4 regions of the Flavonifractor porci genome follow, and region 3 is predicted to be linked to each of the others. Evidence: riboswitches for the same ligand, from Rfam matches in the RefSeq annotation. Region 3 holds a riboswitch; each other region holds the start of a gene.
What was found. Region 3 has a riboswitch for cobalamin ahead of WHJ28_RS08120 (S-layer homology domain-containing protein). Riboswitches for the same ligand answer to the same signal wherever they lie in the genome.
Positions count from the first base shown of each region.

Region 1: it holds a riboswitch for cobalamin, as region 3 does, so the genes downstream of both, WHJ28_RS12700 (homing endonuclease associated repeat-containing protein) here and WHJ28_RS08120 (S-layer homology domain-containing protein) in region 3, are expected to answer to the same signal.
Region 2: it holds a riboswitch for cobalamin, as region 3 does, so the genes downstream of both, WHJ28_RS03035 (energy-coupling factor ABC transporter permease) here and WHJ28_RS08120 (S-layer homology domain-containing protein) in region 3, are expected to answer to the same signal.
Region 4: it holds a riboswitch for cobalamin, as region 3 does, so the genes downstream of both, WHJ28_RS07425 (ABC transporter substrate-binding protein) here and WHJ28_RS08120 (S-layer homology domain-containing protein) in region 3, are expected to answer to the same signal.

Region 1 covers NZ_JBBHLB010000015.1:60,693-64,954, forward strand. The annotation lists gene WHJ28_RS12695 (DUF4118 domain-containing protein) at 1-408, opposite strand, end outside; cobalamin riboswitch at 1,754-1,977, shown strand; gene WHJ28_RS12700 (homing endonuclease associated repeat-containing protein) at 2,072-3,049, shown strand; gene WHJ28_RS12705 (ABC transporter substrate-binding protein) at 3,128-4,262, shown strand, end outside.
Region 2 covers NZ_JBBHLB010000002.1:162,298-166,559, reverse strand. The annotation lists gene WHJ28_RS03050 (ATP-binding cassette domain-containing protein) at 1-838, opposite strand, end outside; gene cbiQ (cobalt ECF transporter T component CbiQ) at 835-1,614, opposite strand; gene WHJ28_RS03040 (energy-coupling factor ABC transporter substrate-binding protein) at 1,617-1,913, opposite strand; gene WHJ28_RS03035 (energy-coupling factor ABC transporter permease) at 1,927-2,646, opposite strand; cobalamin riboswitch at 2,680-2,869, opposite strand; gene WHJ28_RS03030 (sirohydrochlorin cobaltochelatase) at 2,850-3,635, opposite strand; gene WHJ28_RS03025 (precorrin-8X methylmutase) at 3,641-4,262, opposite strand, start outside.
Region 3 covers NZ_JBBHLB010000007.1:78,665-82,926, forward strand. The annotation lists gene WHJ28_RS08120 (S-layer homology domain-containing protein) at 1-3,208, opposite strand, end outside; cobalamin riboswitch at 3,318-3,542, opposite strand; gene WHJ28_RS08125 (homing endonuclease associated repeat-containing protein) at 3,539-4,066, opposite strand.
Region 4 covers NZ_JBBHLB010000006.1:131,627-135,888, reverse strand. The annotation lists gene WHJ28_RS07435 (ABC transporter ATP-binding protein) at 1-29, opposite strand, end outside; gene WHJ28_RS07430 (FecCD family ABC transporter permease) at 29-1,102, opposite strand; gene WHJ28_RS07425 (ABC transporter substrate-binding protein) at 1,103-2,149, opposite strand; cobalamin riboswitch at 2,280-2,470, opposite strand; gene vanG (D-alanine--D-serine ligase VanG) at 2,797-3,834, shown strand; gene WHJ28_RS07415 (D-alanyl-D-alanine carboxypeptidase family protein) at 3,831-4,262, shown strand, end outside.

The DNA.
Region 1 (4,262 bases), on a different contig from region 3:
ATTGATCCCGGCCTGGAGCAATTCCTCCACATCTTGATAGCGTTTTGTGTGCCGGCATCCCTGGGCATTGTTATGTGCCAATTCATCCACAAGGATGAGCTGTGGTTTCCGCTGCAAGGCCTGATCCAGGTCAAACTCCTTCAGTTTGATCCCTCGATAATCAATCTCCTGACAGGGCAAAACCTCCAGCCCCTCCAACAGCGCTAATGTTTCGGGCCTTGCGTGTCGCTCCACATAGCCCACTACAACATCGATACCCTCTTTTTTCGCCTGGTGAGCCGCCTCCAGCATGGCGTATGTCTTTCCCACACCTGCTGCATATCCAAAAAATATCTTTAATCGCCCTGGAGAATCTCTGCGCTCTGTGTTATATGGAGCATATTCCAGGTCCCTTTCTGTCTGATCCATATACATTCTCCTTTTACCATTTTCTTGGGATAATCTTGTTTTTATCGTATCATGCGTGGTACTATGAAACTATAAACAAAGTGTCTGCCAGATTAAGATGGAATAAAGATCATATTTCAGGCATAAAAAGCCGGACACCAGCATTACCTGGCGTCCGGTTCAACGGGCCATCCACACGCCTACAGGCGGAGCAAAGTCAACGACACTGTCTTTGGACTGGAATTCTCATTCATCCTCCTTTTCATTGAAAGGCATACTCCCAAAACAGCCTGATCAACAGGCTTGATGGGGTAATCACAATGCCCGCGAAATAAAAAGTGCATGAGCCTTATTTCTCTAGTTTTAGGGTGGCATTAAGCAATGGTCCATTTTTCCAACACAACTTATGCAGCCTCTTTATCTGTGCCCTGCGTCGCCCTGGGCAGCGATACGCAAGGCACAGATCAGGAGCAAAACCTGTTTTCGTGCGTCATACACGAGGATGAAAATTAGAATCTGATGTGCAGAAAACCGCAGTATTAAGCGAAAAATCAGCCAAAAAAGCAAAGAAATGGCCGGATATTGGGCTGGCTCAGCACCAGGACGCAGAAGTTCAGCAAGCGACTGATTTCACTTCCCTTTTCCTGCTTTTCAGTACGTCTTTGGACGCTGTTTTACAGAAAATTGGATGGTTTTGGCGCTATGAGTGTTCCAGAAATGTGTTCCGTTTTCTTCTGTAAGGAGCACACAAGGAACAAAATCGTAAGCGAAGACAAAAGCCTAATGAAGCAGGAGATCGTTCCGCAAGGAGCGTATCTCCTGCTTTTTTGTGCTGTGTGGCGTGTGGAGCAGATATCCACACGGAACGCCTTCCCATCACGCTTTGTAGAACGGCAGCGCCTTGCCGGAAATGAGACCTTTCCTCAGGCCGTTCCCCGTTTTGCTGACAACCACACCAAAATGCAGTCTGTCCAGACGCACACATTCTTTCTTCAGCTCCAGGAACTTTAAGATACGAAAGGTGTTATAAACCAACATCAGCGGGACAGGCAGCCTGCCGGACTTCCAACGGCAGAGGGTGCACGGAGTTTTCTGCAAGCTTTTGGCAGTTCACATAGAATCATGCTTGCAATGTACCGTGCAATGCAGTATAATAAATTCTAACAATTAAAATATTGCAGATACGATGAGAAACTTGTTGGAAACAGGTGCTCTTTGTCATAAGCCGGTGGGAATCCGGCGCGGAGGCCGTATTCGTCATGAGACGTCAGCCGGCAGTGATCGTACATCAAGTGGCACCTTTTGGGGAATCGTAGGCTGTTTTGTAAAAGTGCGGTCTTTCCAAAATGGAAAGACCGCACTTTTTATTTTCAATCAAGCTTTTTGTGGCCTTTCAGAAGATGGAGGCTGAACAAGGGAATCGGGTGAGAATCCCGGACGGTAACCGCCGCTGTATGCGTGATGTCCGCTGCTCGTCAACGAAAGTTCGCCATTGGGGACGTACCCTGAGAAGGCAGAGCAGACCGGCGAAGGCAGGAAGATCCTGTCCCAAGCGCAAGTCAGAAGACCTACAAAAAGAGGATACGCCGCGTGCGGGACGCCGCACCCGGTGGCTGCACACACAGAAAAGCGGCTGTGGATTCTAACGATCCACAGCCGCTTTTGCGGAAAAGAGGGAAGATATATGGAGATGAACCGTTCCCGCGACCAGCTGGCAGACCAGAAATCCATGGTAATCGACCTGATTCGGGCCGGATGCTCCTCTCAGGAAGAATCTGAAGCGCAGTACGCCTGTTATTCTATAAATACCCCCCAGGGAAAAGCGCTCTGCGCCGCCTTCTCTGATGATGCGCTGTTGGAGCTGCTGCGGGAAACTGCAAAGGATCTGGGGCACTCACCCGCCCAAGGTGAGGTCCACTGGCTCTTGCGGGAATATCTGCGCAGCCGTTTTCATAACTGGCCGGGCGCGCTGCGGGCAGCGGGCCTGAACCGCGCAGCTGGACGGGGCGGTCTATCTTTTGCCCGGGTGGAGCAAAAGGAGTCCGAAATCCAGGCACTGCTGGCTCAAGTACGAGAAGCCGCAAAGGCGCTGGGACGAATCCCCCATCCATCAGACTTGCCCGAGATCGGTCAGCAGTTAAAAAAGCAATATCAGACCTGGGGTCAGGTGCTGACCGCCGCCGGAGCGGAAGAAGCTGCCGCCGCCGGTCTGCGGAAATTTGACAGTCTGGAAGAAGCGGACAAACAGCGGCTGGCCCAGCTTCTGGTCCTGGCTCAACAACTCAACCGGGCGCCTCTGCGCAGCGAAGTACAAGACGAACTGCGAACAGCGCTTATACAGCGCTTTGGTTCCTGGCGAAATACCCTCTACCAGATCGACCTGGAACCAGTACGGCGGATCACCCCCTTTGTCAACACCCCGCTCCACAGGGGAGAGAGCCGCTCCAGGGCCACCCACCGCGGGGATCTCTATGATTGCCACTACCGGATCCTGCATCTGGATCAAAAGACGGCTGCGGACCTGGCTTTTATCCGGGCCATGGCAGAAAAGCTGGGGCGTCCTCCCCGTCGCCGGGAAGTACCACCGGAGGTCCGCAGGCGATTACAGGAGTCCTGCGGTTCCTGGTCCAACGCCCTATTCCAGTTGGGACTTCAGGCGTGAAGCCTTTACATTGGGAATATCGCGCAGGTATGCTGTGCGTTTCCATCAATCTGACAGCAGAAGAAAGGGAGAACCATGATGAAGAACAAGCGACTCTTATCCGCACTGTTGGGCGCTGTGCTGGCGCTGTCCCTGGCCGCCTGCGGCGGAACTCCTGCGCCTGTTGGCTCAGAGGCGCCTGCCACCGGGGTGGATCAGACTCGAGAAATCGTTTTTGCCGCCTCCAGGGATCAGTGTCCCGGCGAGCAGGACGCCTACTACGCCTCCATGTCCCTGGGGGTGTGGGAACCCCTGATCACCAAGGACGAGCACGGCAAGCCCGCACCTGCTCTGGCCACCGAATGGGAGCACAATGAGGACTCCACCGTATGGACCTTCCACCTGCGGCAGGGCGTGACCTTCTCCAATGGTACCCCCTTCAACGCCGACATCGTGCTGGCCAATTTCGACCGCATGAAGAAGGGCCCCTTTGAATCCTCCTTCTACGGCATGAACATCGACACCATCTACCCTGGCCTGCTGTCTTATGAGAAGACCGACGACTATACCGTGGTACTCACCCTTTCCGAAGGTCAGCCCCTGCTGGACTATACCATGGTCAACTACGGCTCGGCCATCTTTGAACCTGCCTGCTTTGCCCAGGACGGCACCTTTAACGGCTTTCCCATCGGCACCGGTCCCTATGTGGTGACGGAAAACGTGCTGGGCCAGTATTGTATCATTGAGCGCAGCGACAATTACTGGGGCACCCCCGGCATTGCTCAGACCTTCCGCTTTAAAGTCATCCCTGATGCGGAGACCCGCTATACCGCTCTGCGGGCCGGCGAGGTCCAGGGCCTGTGCGACCTGGGCGCCATCTCCCCCGCCCAGGCTGCGGAAATTGCCGACGACCCGGCCTACAATGTGTCTGTGGGCGACTCCGGCATCACCCACTTCCTCAATGTCAACGGCGGCGCCTTCCCCTTCAATGATGTGCGGATGCGGGAGGGGCTGTCTCTGCTGCTGGACCGCCAGACCATCATTGACAGCTTTTATAACGGTTACGGCCTCGCCGCCGGCGGTTTTCTGAGCTACACCTCTGCCTTTTTTGCGGAACAGCCCGTCCGCCACGACCCTGAGAAGGGCGCCCAGCTGATCCGCGAGGTGGTTGGGGACCAGGCGGTGGAGCTGCGCTTCCTGCTGCCCGGCGTGGACGCCAACCGCTACCCCTACC
Region 2 (4,262 bases), on a different contig from region 3:
CCTCCTTGAGCATTCGCAGGATCTCCCGCCGGGCCGCCCCAATGGTGGCGGCGGACCGGTCGGCATCCAGACCGTCCACCTCCCGCAGCACCTCCATCAGATGGGCGATGCGGGGCAGACGCAGATGATTGGCACGCAGGGCCGCCGGATCGGCAAAGAGCTGCTCCGGCGTGCCCTCCAGCAGAACCTTGCCCCCTCCCAGCAGGTAGGCATAGTCGCAGTACAGGGGCACGATGTCCATGTCATGGGTGGCGATGAGCACCGTCATACCCAGCTCGTCCCGCAGGCGGGTGAGCAGCTTCATGATGTCGCTCACCCCCTGGGGGTCCAGGCCGGCGGTGGGCTCGTCCAGGATGAGCACCTCCGGCTCCATCACCAGCACCCCGGCGATAGCCACCCGCTTCTTCTGTCCGTAGGACAGGGCATGGGTGGGTTTGTCCCGCAGGTGGGACACGCCGGTACGTTCCAGGGCGGCTTCCACCCGGCGGCGGACCTCCTCCGCCGGCAGGCCCAGATTTACCCCGCCGAAGGACACGTCCCGGTACACGTCGGCGGAGAACAGCTGGTCGTCCGGGTCCTGAAACACAATGCCCACCCGGCGGCGCAGCTCCAGCAGGCCCTTTTTATCGTAGCGCACCGGCTGGCCCCCAAGCACCACCTTGCCGCTCTTGGGGGTGAGCACCCCGTTGAGGCTGAGAAACAGGGTGGATTTGCCCGCCCCGTTGGCCCCCAGAATACCGGTGACCTTGCCCTTTTCCGCGGCAAAGGTAATATGGTCCAGGGCTATGGTGCCGTCCTCATAGGTATAACACAGATCTTCTGCCTGGATGGCCTTCATCCCAGCAGCCTCCCTTCCACAAGCCAAATGGCGATCTGCCCCGCCGCCGCCAGGGCGGTGAGGGGGAGCAGCCCCCACCCCGGACGGTAGGCGTCGTTCAGGGTGGTGAGGCTGCCGGTATAGCCCCGGGACTCCAGGGCGGTATAGATACGGTCGGCCTTCCGCCATGCCCGCAGAAACACCATGGAGGAGAGCATCCCCAAGGAGGACACCGACCGGCGAAATCCCCGGTAGCCCAGCCGGGAATCCTGGGCGGTGCGGATGTTGGAAGCCGTCTCAGCCAGCACGAAGATGAAGCGGTAGATGAGCTCCATCAGCTCCACCAGCAGCTTTGGCACATGGAGCTTCTCCAGGGCCATGGTCAGGTCGGTAACGGGGGTATTGAGAGAGAGAAAGTACATACATCCCACCGCCCCCAGGGCCTTGCAGAAAATGCGCCCGCCCAGCCAAAGGCCATCCATGGTAAAGCCCCACAAGCTGTCGCCCACCGGAATGGCGGCCACCATCTCTGTCCCGGCAGGATAGGCCCCCGCCACGATGGTAAGGCAGCCGATGACCAGGAAGATCAGCGGCACCTTGAGAAAATGGAGGTACACCCTGGGGGGCAGTCCCCCCAGGGCGGTAATAAGCACCCCCATCAGAACCAGGGTAAACAGGCCCACCGCCACGCTGTCGCAGCACAGGCAAATCACCAGGGCGACCACCGTCAGCAGCAGCTTGGGCATGGGGGACACCCGCCGCAGGCGGGACTGATAGGCGTAGCGGTCGGTGCCCATGGTCAGTTCGTTCCTTTCTCTTTCCCGTCCGGCTTCTTGGTGATGCGGCCCAGAATAAAGCCCACCACACCGGCGCCGATGGCGGCCTGGAGAGCGAAGAGCATGGACTCCACCTCGCCGCTGGCGGGCTCCAGAATGGGCTCAAACCAGGGCTCATAGTCGGGGTTGAGCTCCATAATGGCCTCCTCAGCCTGGCCGTCGGCTCCGCCGAACTCGGCGTTGGGCAGCAGCCACAGGGGCACGGCGGCGATGACCACCACCAACAGGATCAAAATCAAATTTTTCTGCCAAACTTTCATATCCATCCCCTCCTTACAGCACCTGCAGCTCATGGAGCTCGGTCTTGCTGTACTTCTCCAGCACGTTGAAGATCACCACGGTGAGCAGGCCCTCGGCAATGGCCAGCGGTACCTGGGTGACGGCGAAGATGGTAAGGAACTTCACCATGCCGCCGTTGATGACCCCCAGCTGTACCGAGGTGACCACATAGGTGAAGAGGTCGCCCAGGGCGGCGGCGGCAAACACCGCCACAGCGGCGGGAGCCTTGACCTTCCGCAGCAGCTTATAGACCAGCCAGGACACGATGGGCCCGGCAATGGCCATGGAGAATACGTTGGCGCCCAGGGTGGTGAGGCCGCCGTGGGCCAGCAGCAGGGCCTGGAAGAGAAGCACGATCAGTCCCAGCACCGTCATGACCAGGGGCCCGAACAGGATGGCGCCCAGGCCCACACCGGTGGGGTGGGAGCAGGAGCCGGACACCGAGGGGATCTTCAGGGCGGACAGCACGAAGGCGAAGGCGCCGCACATGGCCAGCAGGATCTTGGCCCGGGGGGCCTGGTCGATCTTCTTCTTGATGGAGAAGAAGCCGGCCACCAGGAAGGGCACACACACCGCGCCCCAGCCGATGGCCCAGGGCACGGGCAGCATACCTTCGGCAATGTGCATGGCGGAGGCGCTCATGGTCATCAGACCCAGCAGCCCCACCAGCACCGCCGCGGCGCGGACGGTTTTGTTGGCAGTCAGAGTTCTCATAGTCGTTTCATCCTTTCCTATCACTCGTAGGCGTTTGGATTGCCGGGCCGGGCAAGGTTTTCCGGCTTGAGCCTCTCTGCCGCCGTGCGTCTTCCCAGGTTTCCCCAGTGACATGGTGCCCGGCGGCTCTTCTCTTACGGCAGCGGGACTGCGCGGGATTTCCACCCGGCTTCCCTTTTCCCGGCCCTCTATGCAAAACAGGCTTACGCCTGGAGTTGTTTGGCCTCTCCGGCGTGCTTGACAAAGAGGGCCTGGATGCTGGGAAACTCCCCCAGGCCCTGGAGCACACAGTTGACGGCGTAGCCCTTCTGCTCCAGCAGGGACTTCCAGGAATCCTCCTCCTCCCCCGCCAGATCGTTTTTGGCGTGGTCGCCCGCCACGATCATCAGGGGGCGCAGCTCCACCTTTGTGGCGCCCAGTTCTTGGATACGGCGCGCCGCCTCCCCGAACCCGGGGTAGCCTTCCACCGTGCCGATGACCACATCCTTCCGGCCCATATCCCGGAACACATACTCCAGCAGGGCGTAACAGGAGTTGGCAAAGTGCTCGGTGCCGTGGCCCATGTAGAGGATGGCCTTGCCCTCCTCCGCCTCCGGCAGATTATGGAGCAGAGCCTGCACCGCGTCCAGGTAGTCCCCGGTCTCGGTGAGCAAGGGGCGGCCAAAGGTCAGCTTCTCAAACCGGTCTTCAAAAGGGGTGGCCAGGTCCATCATCTTGTCGTACTCATCGCCGTTCATGATGTGGGTGGGCTGGACCAGCACGTCGGTGTATCCCTCCGCCGCCAGCTTCTCCAGGGCGGCGGGCACGTCGTCGATGTGGGTACCCTCCCGCTCCAGCTTTCTTAAAATCATACCGCTGGTGAAGGCCCGGCGCAGGGTGCGCTCCGGAAAGGCGGCGGCCAGGGCCTTCTCAATGGCGGCGATGGTCTTTTCCAGGGTGTCCCGGTGGCTGGTGCCGAAGGACACCGCCAGAAGGGCTTGTCTATTCATATCCTTCACTCCCGTACGTTGTTGCTGGCCTGGTAGAGCAGGGCGTTGCAGATGGCGGCGGCCACATTGCTGCCTCCCTTGCGGCCCCGGGCCACGATGTGGGGGATATCCATGGTGAGGAGCAGCTCCTTGCTCTCCACCACGTTGACAAAGCCCACCGGCACGCCGATCACCAGGGCGGGGGCCATCTTCCCCTCTTCGATCAATTCGCAAATCCGCACCAGAGCAGTGGGGGCGTTGCCGATGGCCAGCACCAGAGGGCCCTCCAGCTGAGCGGCCCGCTCCATGGACACAGTGGCCCGGGTCTCCCCACGAGCCTTGGCCTCGGCAGCCACATCCGGGTCGGACATGAAGCATACGGCCTTGCCGCCGAACTTCTCCAGCACCTTCTTGTTGACCCCGGAGAAGGCCATCTGGGTATCGGTGACGATGGTGCAGCCCCCCTTGATGGCGGCAATACCCGCCGCCACCGCGTCAGGAGAGAACACCAGATTGTCGGCATAGTCGAAGTCGGCGCTGGTGTGGATGGCCCGCTTGATCACCGGCAGCTGGTCGGCGGGAAATACCCGCTCACCCAGCTCCTGGCCAATGATCTCCATACTTCTGGCCTCGATCTCAGCGGGGGCC
Region 3 (4,262 bases):
TGGCTTTACCCTCACTGACCGCTGTAACCAGGCCGGTTTCGCTGACAGACGCCACCTGTGGATGGTCACTGGAAAAGGTCACAGCTTTATTTTCCGCTGAGGTGGGAATGACCATTGCATACAGCTGTACCGTTTTGCCGGCCTTTAGTTCCGCGCTGGCAGGCGTCAAGGTCACACCGGTGACCGCCGCACCCGTATCGCCGCCGAGGGATACGTCATTCATGTTATAGAGGCTGTTTGCCCTCGGCTCTGCATAAAATCGGTTCAGCGCCGCCAGAGTATACAGTGCCTGCTCTGTGGCCATGCCGTCAGAGCCGCCGTTCATGGAGTGGCGAAAAGAACCATCCTCCAGCCCATACATCAACAGGCCGTCCACCAGACTGGAGCCCGTCTTCACAAATCTGGGATCTGTATCCGGGTCGATCCCCAACGCGGCCAGCGCCACAATCACCTGACTGGTGGATTCCGGGTTCCCGTAAGAGCCGTCGGTCCCCTGGGCCTGGGACAGATGCGTTACCGCCTTGTCTACGGCAGTTTTGACCGCATCGTTGCTGTAATAAGGAGCAAGGGCCTGCAGCGCCATGCCGGTAATATCCACATCAAAGGCGGGACCGCTCAATCCAAAGCCGCCTTCCGGCGCCTGATAGTTCCCAAGCAGTTTTTCAATCATCTGCTGACGGGTCATGGAAACAGATTCCGGCTGCTGGAAGCTGTCGTGGGCGTTGGTGGCCAGCAGCGCATAGATCAGCTCATTGCAGCCCTGCATATCACCCAACGCCGCGCCATTCCAATACTTTCCCTTATTCCAGCTGTAATCCAGAAGATTCACGCCGTCCACATCAGTGGGATCTTTCCCGATGGCCGTCAAAGCAAGGGCCAGCCGCTGGGTCTCGGTCACCTTGTTATCCCAGGGACGGGAGGCGGTATCCTTTTGCTTCTGAACCGCCTGATAGGCAGAGGCATAGTAGGTTTCATAAAAATCAACGGGAACCTCTATACCGGCCCGGGCCAGGCCCAGAATCCCCCACTCATCCAGGAAAGCAGGTGTTTTCTCCGTCAGGCCGTTCAGCTCATAGGCAGCTGTTTTTTTCAAGGCGGCAGACACCTGTTCCTCCACAGGCAAAGCAGGTCCCTGATCGCCGGCCTCCACTGTAATGGTAAGAGTAATGGTCTGTTCGCCATTTGTTGTATCCTTGGCAGTGCCTTTGAGTACCACGGTTCCCTGGGAAATTCCCTTGATGAGCCACTGATCGTTGGACACAGTGCCTTCTTCCAGGGAATACTCCTCATCGGTAGGCATCAAGACCGGATAACTGCGATAGGCCAATGCTTCACCATCGCCGCTGATCTTCTCCCAATTTATATAGCTTTCACTGACGTGAAGGCCGCCGGGATATCGCTCCGGCCATGCGTTGTCGTTTTTTCCAGTAAAAATCAGTCCGGCATCAATACTCTGGCCAACCTTAACTGTTAGTTCCGTCTTGGCTGCGGTTACCTCTTTCAGTGGATTGAGGTAACTCAACGTCACTTTCTTCGTATTGGAAAACTGTTGTTCCAGTTTGGGGTCAGCCGTTGTTACAGTGATATTTGCACTGCCCGCCTTCATGGGAATAAGACTCTGTACCAGCGAACCCTGAAATTCTATGACAGAATTGTTATCAGAAACTGTCACATAGCTGCCGGCGTAGGTAGCGTCCTCCGGCGTGATATCCGCAATGTGATGCTCACTGCCTACCCACTCCTCGCCATCCTTCAGGTGCCGCAGGGGATTGAAGCTGGCCTCGCCCGGGGTGCCGTTCTGGCCGATGGAATTGGGATTGCGGCGATGGATGGTGTACTCACCTTCAAACGTGCACTCAATACCATCGATAGCTGTATAACCGGCTTCCACAGTAACAGACGCTGAAACGCCGTTAAGTTCCGCCGTCAGGTTGGCCGTTCCCTCCTGCTTGATATTGACCCATCCTTGGGAATCCACATTGATCACATGGGGCGCACTGCTTTCCCAGGCAAAAAGGGCGTTATTGGCTTCCCGCTCTTCGCCGCTCACCACCACATATGGTACCATGCTGAACGTACCGCTGCCGGGCGTTTTATAGTTCTTCCCGGTATAGTCTTGTCCGTCGATCTTCAGCTTCAGCTGAAATTCCGGGACCACGGCTTTGAGCCGGAAGGACTGCGTATTCTCACCGCAGGTGGCTGTAACTGTGACTGTGCCGGATTTGCGGGCCCATACCCGGCCCTGGCCATAAACAATAATGGGGGCGTTATCCTGATCGGAGGCAACATCCCACTCCACGTCGCCCTCATACCCCTGGAGCTCCAGCGTGGCCACATCGCCGTCCGGCAGGCCAAACACGCCAATGGTCAACATTTGGTCTGCACTGTTAATGGTTGTTGTTTCTTCTGTGATGAGGTCCGTCATCACAACAGGATAAAATGTGGACTCTACATAGTCCTGTTGCTCTCCCAGCCAGGGAAGCCCCACCGCACTCTGGTGCCACTCCATGCCGCCGGAACGATGCTCATTGAGCAGTTCTCGAAACGCCTCGGATTTCTGATCAGAAACCGTCCTGCTGTCTGTCACCGCGGTCCCGTCATTATCCGCCACAGCTTCGCCATCGGGCCAATAGCTGTTGAAGATCTGTCCTCCCCTGCCTGTATTCACCAAGCCGCCCCAGGAATACCCACCAGGTGTCCTGGAGACATAGCAGTTTACAATAGCGGAATCCGGCAGCATCTCATACACCAAACCGCCGTAGCTGCTCTCCGCCCAGGAATAGCAGTTGATCAGTTTTCCTGATAGCTTACTGACCAGCGGGACGTTGGCGATCGTACCCTTCACACCCAGATTCTGAACGACACCATTGGGTCCCAATGTATCAATCAACGGATTCGGATATTGGTCGGCAGCGGCAAAGGTCACCGTATAACCGTTGCCGTCCAACACGCCGTCAAAGGTCTTGGCAAACATGGAATAGCAGCCCACATAGTCCTCAATATCATTTGCCAGCCTGTAGTAGCCGCTGCCACCTTGCTCCGACAGTGCCGCCAGTTCTTCCGCCGTGGAAATCATCTGCCACTCCTGACCTTCGGGCGGCTCTGTTACCGCCTGAGGCAGCTCACCTCCTGCTGCCAGCGTTTCCAGTGGCAGCAGACCCAGCGCCAGCACCAGGACCAACAGCAAACTCAACACTCGTTTTTTCATGGTTATCCCATCTCTCCTTTCGACTGCTGCTCTGCCGGAGCATAAAAAATGCCGCGGCAGATCCCATTGATCGCCACAGCCGTGTTCCCATGGTCGAGCCGTGTCCTCACAGCCCTTTGCATCTCTTGTAGGTCTTCTGACTTACGCTTCCGGAGAAATGCTCCACAACGCCGGATCTGCCTTCCCGGGTCTCCCCAGTGACTGACTTTCGCCAACGATCCGGCACCTCAGCGCTTACAGCGGCGGTACCCGTTCGGGACTTGCACCCGATTCCCTTGTTCATCCCTCCCTCTGCTTCCGCCGAGACAGGGCCACAACAAATGCTCCTATTTACTTGTTGCAGACTATCCCCCTTTCCTTCTGCCACGTTTGAAAAGACTCCGCAGCAGCAATTACATTCTCCCAAGAGCAAAATCGCTCACAAAGGACTTTGGCTTGCGATACATCCCGCTTGCGCGGCGGGTATCCAAGGCGTTCTCTGCGGACGGTCACGTCCCTCAAAGCGCCGCAGATTCCCGGTTCCTCCCGCAGCATCCGCTCCCAATCCGGCATGGTCAGGTCGGGGGTGGGCAGCCGTCTCATGCCGGCTGCCCGCAGAGCTGCCGGCCAGGTACCGAACCGGGCCTTCAGATAGATGCGGTACAGGGAAAAGACCTCACTTTGCGTGGGAGCACGCCCGATACGAGCGGCGGAAGCGCGCAAAACATCCAGCAACGCCTCATCAGAATAGCTGGCATAGACCGCCCTGCCGAGGCCGCTGGATAACGAAAGGGACGGATGAGGAACCCCTCGCTTCTCTCCTTGCGTGCCGTAATCTGCGTGCTCCGCCGCGTCCCGCTGCGCCAGCTTCTGTATCATATCCCGATACCGCTCCGCCTCTTGCGGCGTTAGTTTGGCCGGACGCGCCTGTCTTCGTTTACTGACGGTCTTCACCCCCTCAATCTTTGGGATCCATCGCCTTAATATAAAAAGCCGGCAGACAATGGCGTGTCTGCCGGCAAAAAGCAGATATCCATTGCCGATCCCTGCAAATTGGGTTTTTGCACATCAAAAA
Region 4 (4,262 bases), on a different contig from region 3:
GCCTGGAGCTGTCGGGTATGCAGTTCCATCAGTCTCCGCCTCCAAATCCGTAGGTTTTCCTGACCATGAGGTAGGCAAACACCGGCGCGCCCACCAGAGAGGTGAGAATACCGATGGGCAGTTCGTTGCCCGGCAGCACCACCCGGCAGAGCACGTCGGCCCAGACCAGGAAAAGGGCGCCGGACAGGGCGCACAGGGGAATGAGCTTTTTGTGATCCGTGCCGAAGAGCATCCGCACCACATGGGGGATGATCAGGCCCACAAAGCCGATCAGCCCGGCTTTGTATACCGCAAAGCCCACCAGCAGGGCGCTCACCAGCAGATAGAGCAGCCGCCTGCCATGGAGGTTGGTGCCCAGGGTAATGGCCGATTCGTCACCCAGCAGCATCAGGTTCAGGCTGCGGTACTGACTCCAGAAGAAGAGGGTGCCCGCCAGCGACACCGGGAGAATGACGGCGTTGCCGGCCCAGTCCGCGCCGGCCAGACTGCCCATGGACCACTGCACCACGGCGGCGGCCGCGTGGTCATTGTTGAGGATATAGATGAACAGGTTGGAAAAACCGGCGCATACGGCGCTCATGGCGGCGCCGGCCAGCAGCAGCTTGACCGCGTTGACCTGTCCGCCCAGATTGGCCAGCGCCATGACCGCCAAAGATACGGCAAAGGCCCCGGCGCAGCCCAGCAGCCCCATGGCGCTGCCGCCCAAAAAGGCCCCGGCGCCCAGCAGCATGGCCAGGGTGGCGCCCAGATAGGCGCCGGAGGATACCCCCAGCACATAGGGATCGGCCAGCGGGTTTTTGACAATGGCCTGCATTACCGCGCCGCACACAGCCAGGCCCATTCCCACGCCCACGGCCAGGATCAGCCGGGGCAGGCGGATGAACCACACCACGTCATGGACGCCGCCGCTGCCCCACCGGGCGGGGTCGCCCAGGCCAAAGAGCTCATGCAGCAGCACCCGGTAGACGTCTCCCGGGGGGATGGACATGGTGCCCAGGCTGACGGCTGCCAGCAGGGACGCCAGCAGGACCGCCAGCAGGACGGCGCACACCGCCAGATAGGTCCAGGGATGCCGGGCCAGAACATTCCGCCGGGGCTCCATTTACAGCTCCAGACCGGGATACATCCCCTGGGCCAGGGTGTTGAGCCCGTCAATGGTGCGGGGGCCGCTGGCGTACATATCGCCCAGCATGATGAGGTGAACGCGGCCCTTTTGAACGGCGGAAAGGCTGGCGAAGGCGGGATCGTCCTGAATGGCGGCCAGCTGGGCGGCCTTGACCGTCTCGGGGTCGTCTCCGTCATAGGCCATGTAGACCACAAAGATCACGTCCGGGTCACAGGTCACCAGATCCTCCTTGCCCATGTCGCTGCCCTGGGGCTTGGCCAGCTGTCCGCCCAGCGCGCGCACCATATCGCCGGCCAGTGTGTCCGCGCCGTAATTGGTGATGCTGCCGCCGGCAGGCTCCACCACCGCCACCCGAAGGGGCTGCTGTCCCGGCACGGCGGCCAGGGTGGCTTCCACCTGCCCCTTCATTTCATCCACCAGGGCTGCGGCCCGATCCTCCGCCCCGAAGATCCTGCCGATGTTCAGAATATCCTCGTACTCATGCTCCAGGGTGCGGGTGCCGCCGGGCACGGTGTTGGAGTTCATGTAGGTGGCCACGCCCTTTTCGTTCCAGCTGTGTACGTCGCCCAGTTTTTTGTCCCCAAAGTAGGAACCCCAGGAGAAGATCATATCGGGTTCCAGCAGGGTGACGGTCTCCAGATCGGGGGCGAAAACGGAAGCGTCGTACTTCATGTTGGCAAAACCGGCCTGCCACTCCTCCTTGACCTCATTGTCCAGTCCGTAGGAGGCCAGCACATGATCCTCCAGGCCCAGGGCGATCATGGTCTCGATACAGCCCTGATAGACGCACAGCACCCGTTCCGGCGGGGCCTCATAGGTGTAGGTGACCGGCTGGCCGGCGTAGTCATAGTTGGTGATGGTGACCGGGTAGTGGGCGTCCGCCGATGGCGTTTCCGCGGTTTGGACGGGACTTGTGCCGGCGGGGGGCGGGGAGCTGGCCGGCGTGCCCCCGGAACAGCCGGCCAGAGACAGGACCAAAGCCGAGGCGACAAGCAGGGACGCGGCGGTGCGGATTCCATTCATAGAACATTCCTCCTGATGTGATGATATATGCGCCAGCCGCAAAAAAGAGAAAAAGTCCGCTTTCCAGAGAAAGCGGACTTCCAGATCTGACCGGGGCTGCAGCACTGGACAGGGCTCTTTCTGCGGAAGATGCCTATCCCCTATCCAAGCAGGTTTCCTGGCTTACGGATCAACACGCACCGCGCCTTCTCGTCCCCCGTTTGGGCGGGATAATGGCTGCTGCGGTTTGTTCCCCGTTTACAGTGACCGGATCGCTCGGGACTTTCACCCGATTCCCTTTTCACCCAGCCGAAGCTGGACACTTGGAAGGTAGTATAGATTGTGGCCCTATTCTAATGGATGTCGTGCTTTTTGTCAAGAAAATGCACTTTTTTCCTGAAATGCCGCAGCTTTCAAACTGCTCAGGATCTTTGCCTGGATGAACCGCAAGGAGGATGACGACTGGCCTTTGCCCTGCCTGAGGGCGTTCGGACGCTGCCGGGGCTCTGGGCGGGAGGTGAGATGAGAGCCTTGTTGTAAGAAAATAGAAAGAAATGTTTGGAAACTTGTAGGGTGCGGGAAAGAAAAAGCAAAAACATCAAACGCCTTGCTTTGGTACCATATCGGTATCAAAGCAAGGCGTTTTTGCCTGTTGGGAGGAATCTACAATGAAAACCATTCTGGTACTTTTCGGCGGCTGCTCCACGGAGTATGCCGTTTCTCTGCAATCGGCCCATGCCGTGGTGAGCCATATGGACCGGGAGGCCTATACGCCCCTGCTGGTGGGCATCACCCGCTGGGGACAGTGGCTGTACTATACCGGCCCTCTGGACCGGATGGAGGCTGATACCTGGCAGCAGGAAAGCTGTACCCCCTGCACCCTCTCCCTGGACCGGGGGCGGGGGGAGCTTCTGCTGCTGGACGGTACCGGAACGCGGCTTCATTTTGACGGGGCCTTCCCGGTGCTCCACGGGAAAAATGGGGAGGACGGCACCCTCCAGGGCCTGCTGGAATTGGCGGGGGTGCCGGTGATCGGCTGCGGTACCCTGGCCAGCGCCCTGTGCATGGACAAGGACCGGGCCCATAAGCTGGCCGCCCTGGCGGGGGTGAAGGTTCCCCGGGGGACGGTGGTGGACCGAAACTGGCGGGAGGCCGACCTCCAGAGGGTGGCCCGGGACCTGGGCTATCCCCTGTTCGTCAAGCCGGTGCGGGCCGGTTCCTCCTTCGGCATCACCCGGGTGACCGGGCCGGAGGCCCTGGTGGAGGCGGTAAAGGAGGCACTGAAGCACGACCGGGAGGCCCTACTGGAGGAGGCGGTGCCCGGCTTTGAGGTGGGGTGCGCCGTGCTGGGCAACGAGGAACTGACGGTGGGGCTGGTGGATGAGATCCAGCTGTCCCAGGGCTTCTTTGACTACGAGGAGAAGTACACCCTCAAGACCTCCGCCATCCACTGTCCCGCCCGCATCCGGCCGGAGCAGGCGGCGGCCATCCAGGAGGCGGCCCGGATCATTTATCAGGCCCTGGACTGTCGGGTGTTTGCCCGGGTGGACCTGTTCCTCACCCCGGAGGGGGAGATCTACTTCAACGAGGTCAACACCATCCCCGGCTTTACCGCCCACAGCCGCTACCCCAATATGATGAAGGGGATCGGCCTGAACTTTCCCGCCCTGGTGAGCCGCCTCATTGCCCTGGGGCTGGAGCCGTGAGGGGGGAGGGGACGGTCCGGGACCTGACCTCCACCGGACCGCTGATTTTGGTCAACGCCGCCCATCCCCTGCGGGCCCCGGCCAATCCGGAGTTGGCGGAGCTGGAGGGCGGGGTGCAGCTGGAACGCCGGGCGGCGGCGGCCCTGAGGGCCTGCCTCCGGGCGGTAGGGGGGACGTCGGGTATCCTCCCCGTGTCCGGCTGGCGCAGCCGGGCGGAGCAGCAGGCCATCTGGGACAACACCCTGGCCAAAGAGGGGCTGGCTTTTACCCAAAGCTATGTGGCCATGCCCGGTTGCAGTGAGCACCAGACCGGTCTGGCCATCGACCTGGGCCGGCGGCAGGAGAACGTGGACTTCATCCGCCCCTACTTTCCCGACGAGGGAGTGTGCCGGGCCTTCCGGCTGGCAGCCCCCCGGTACGGCTTCGTG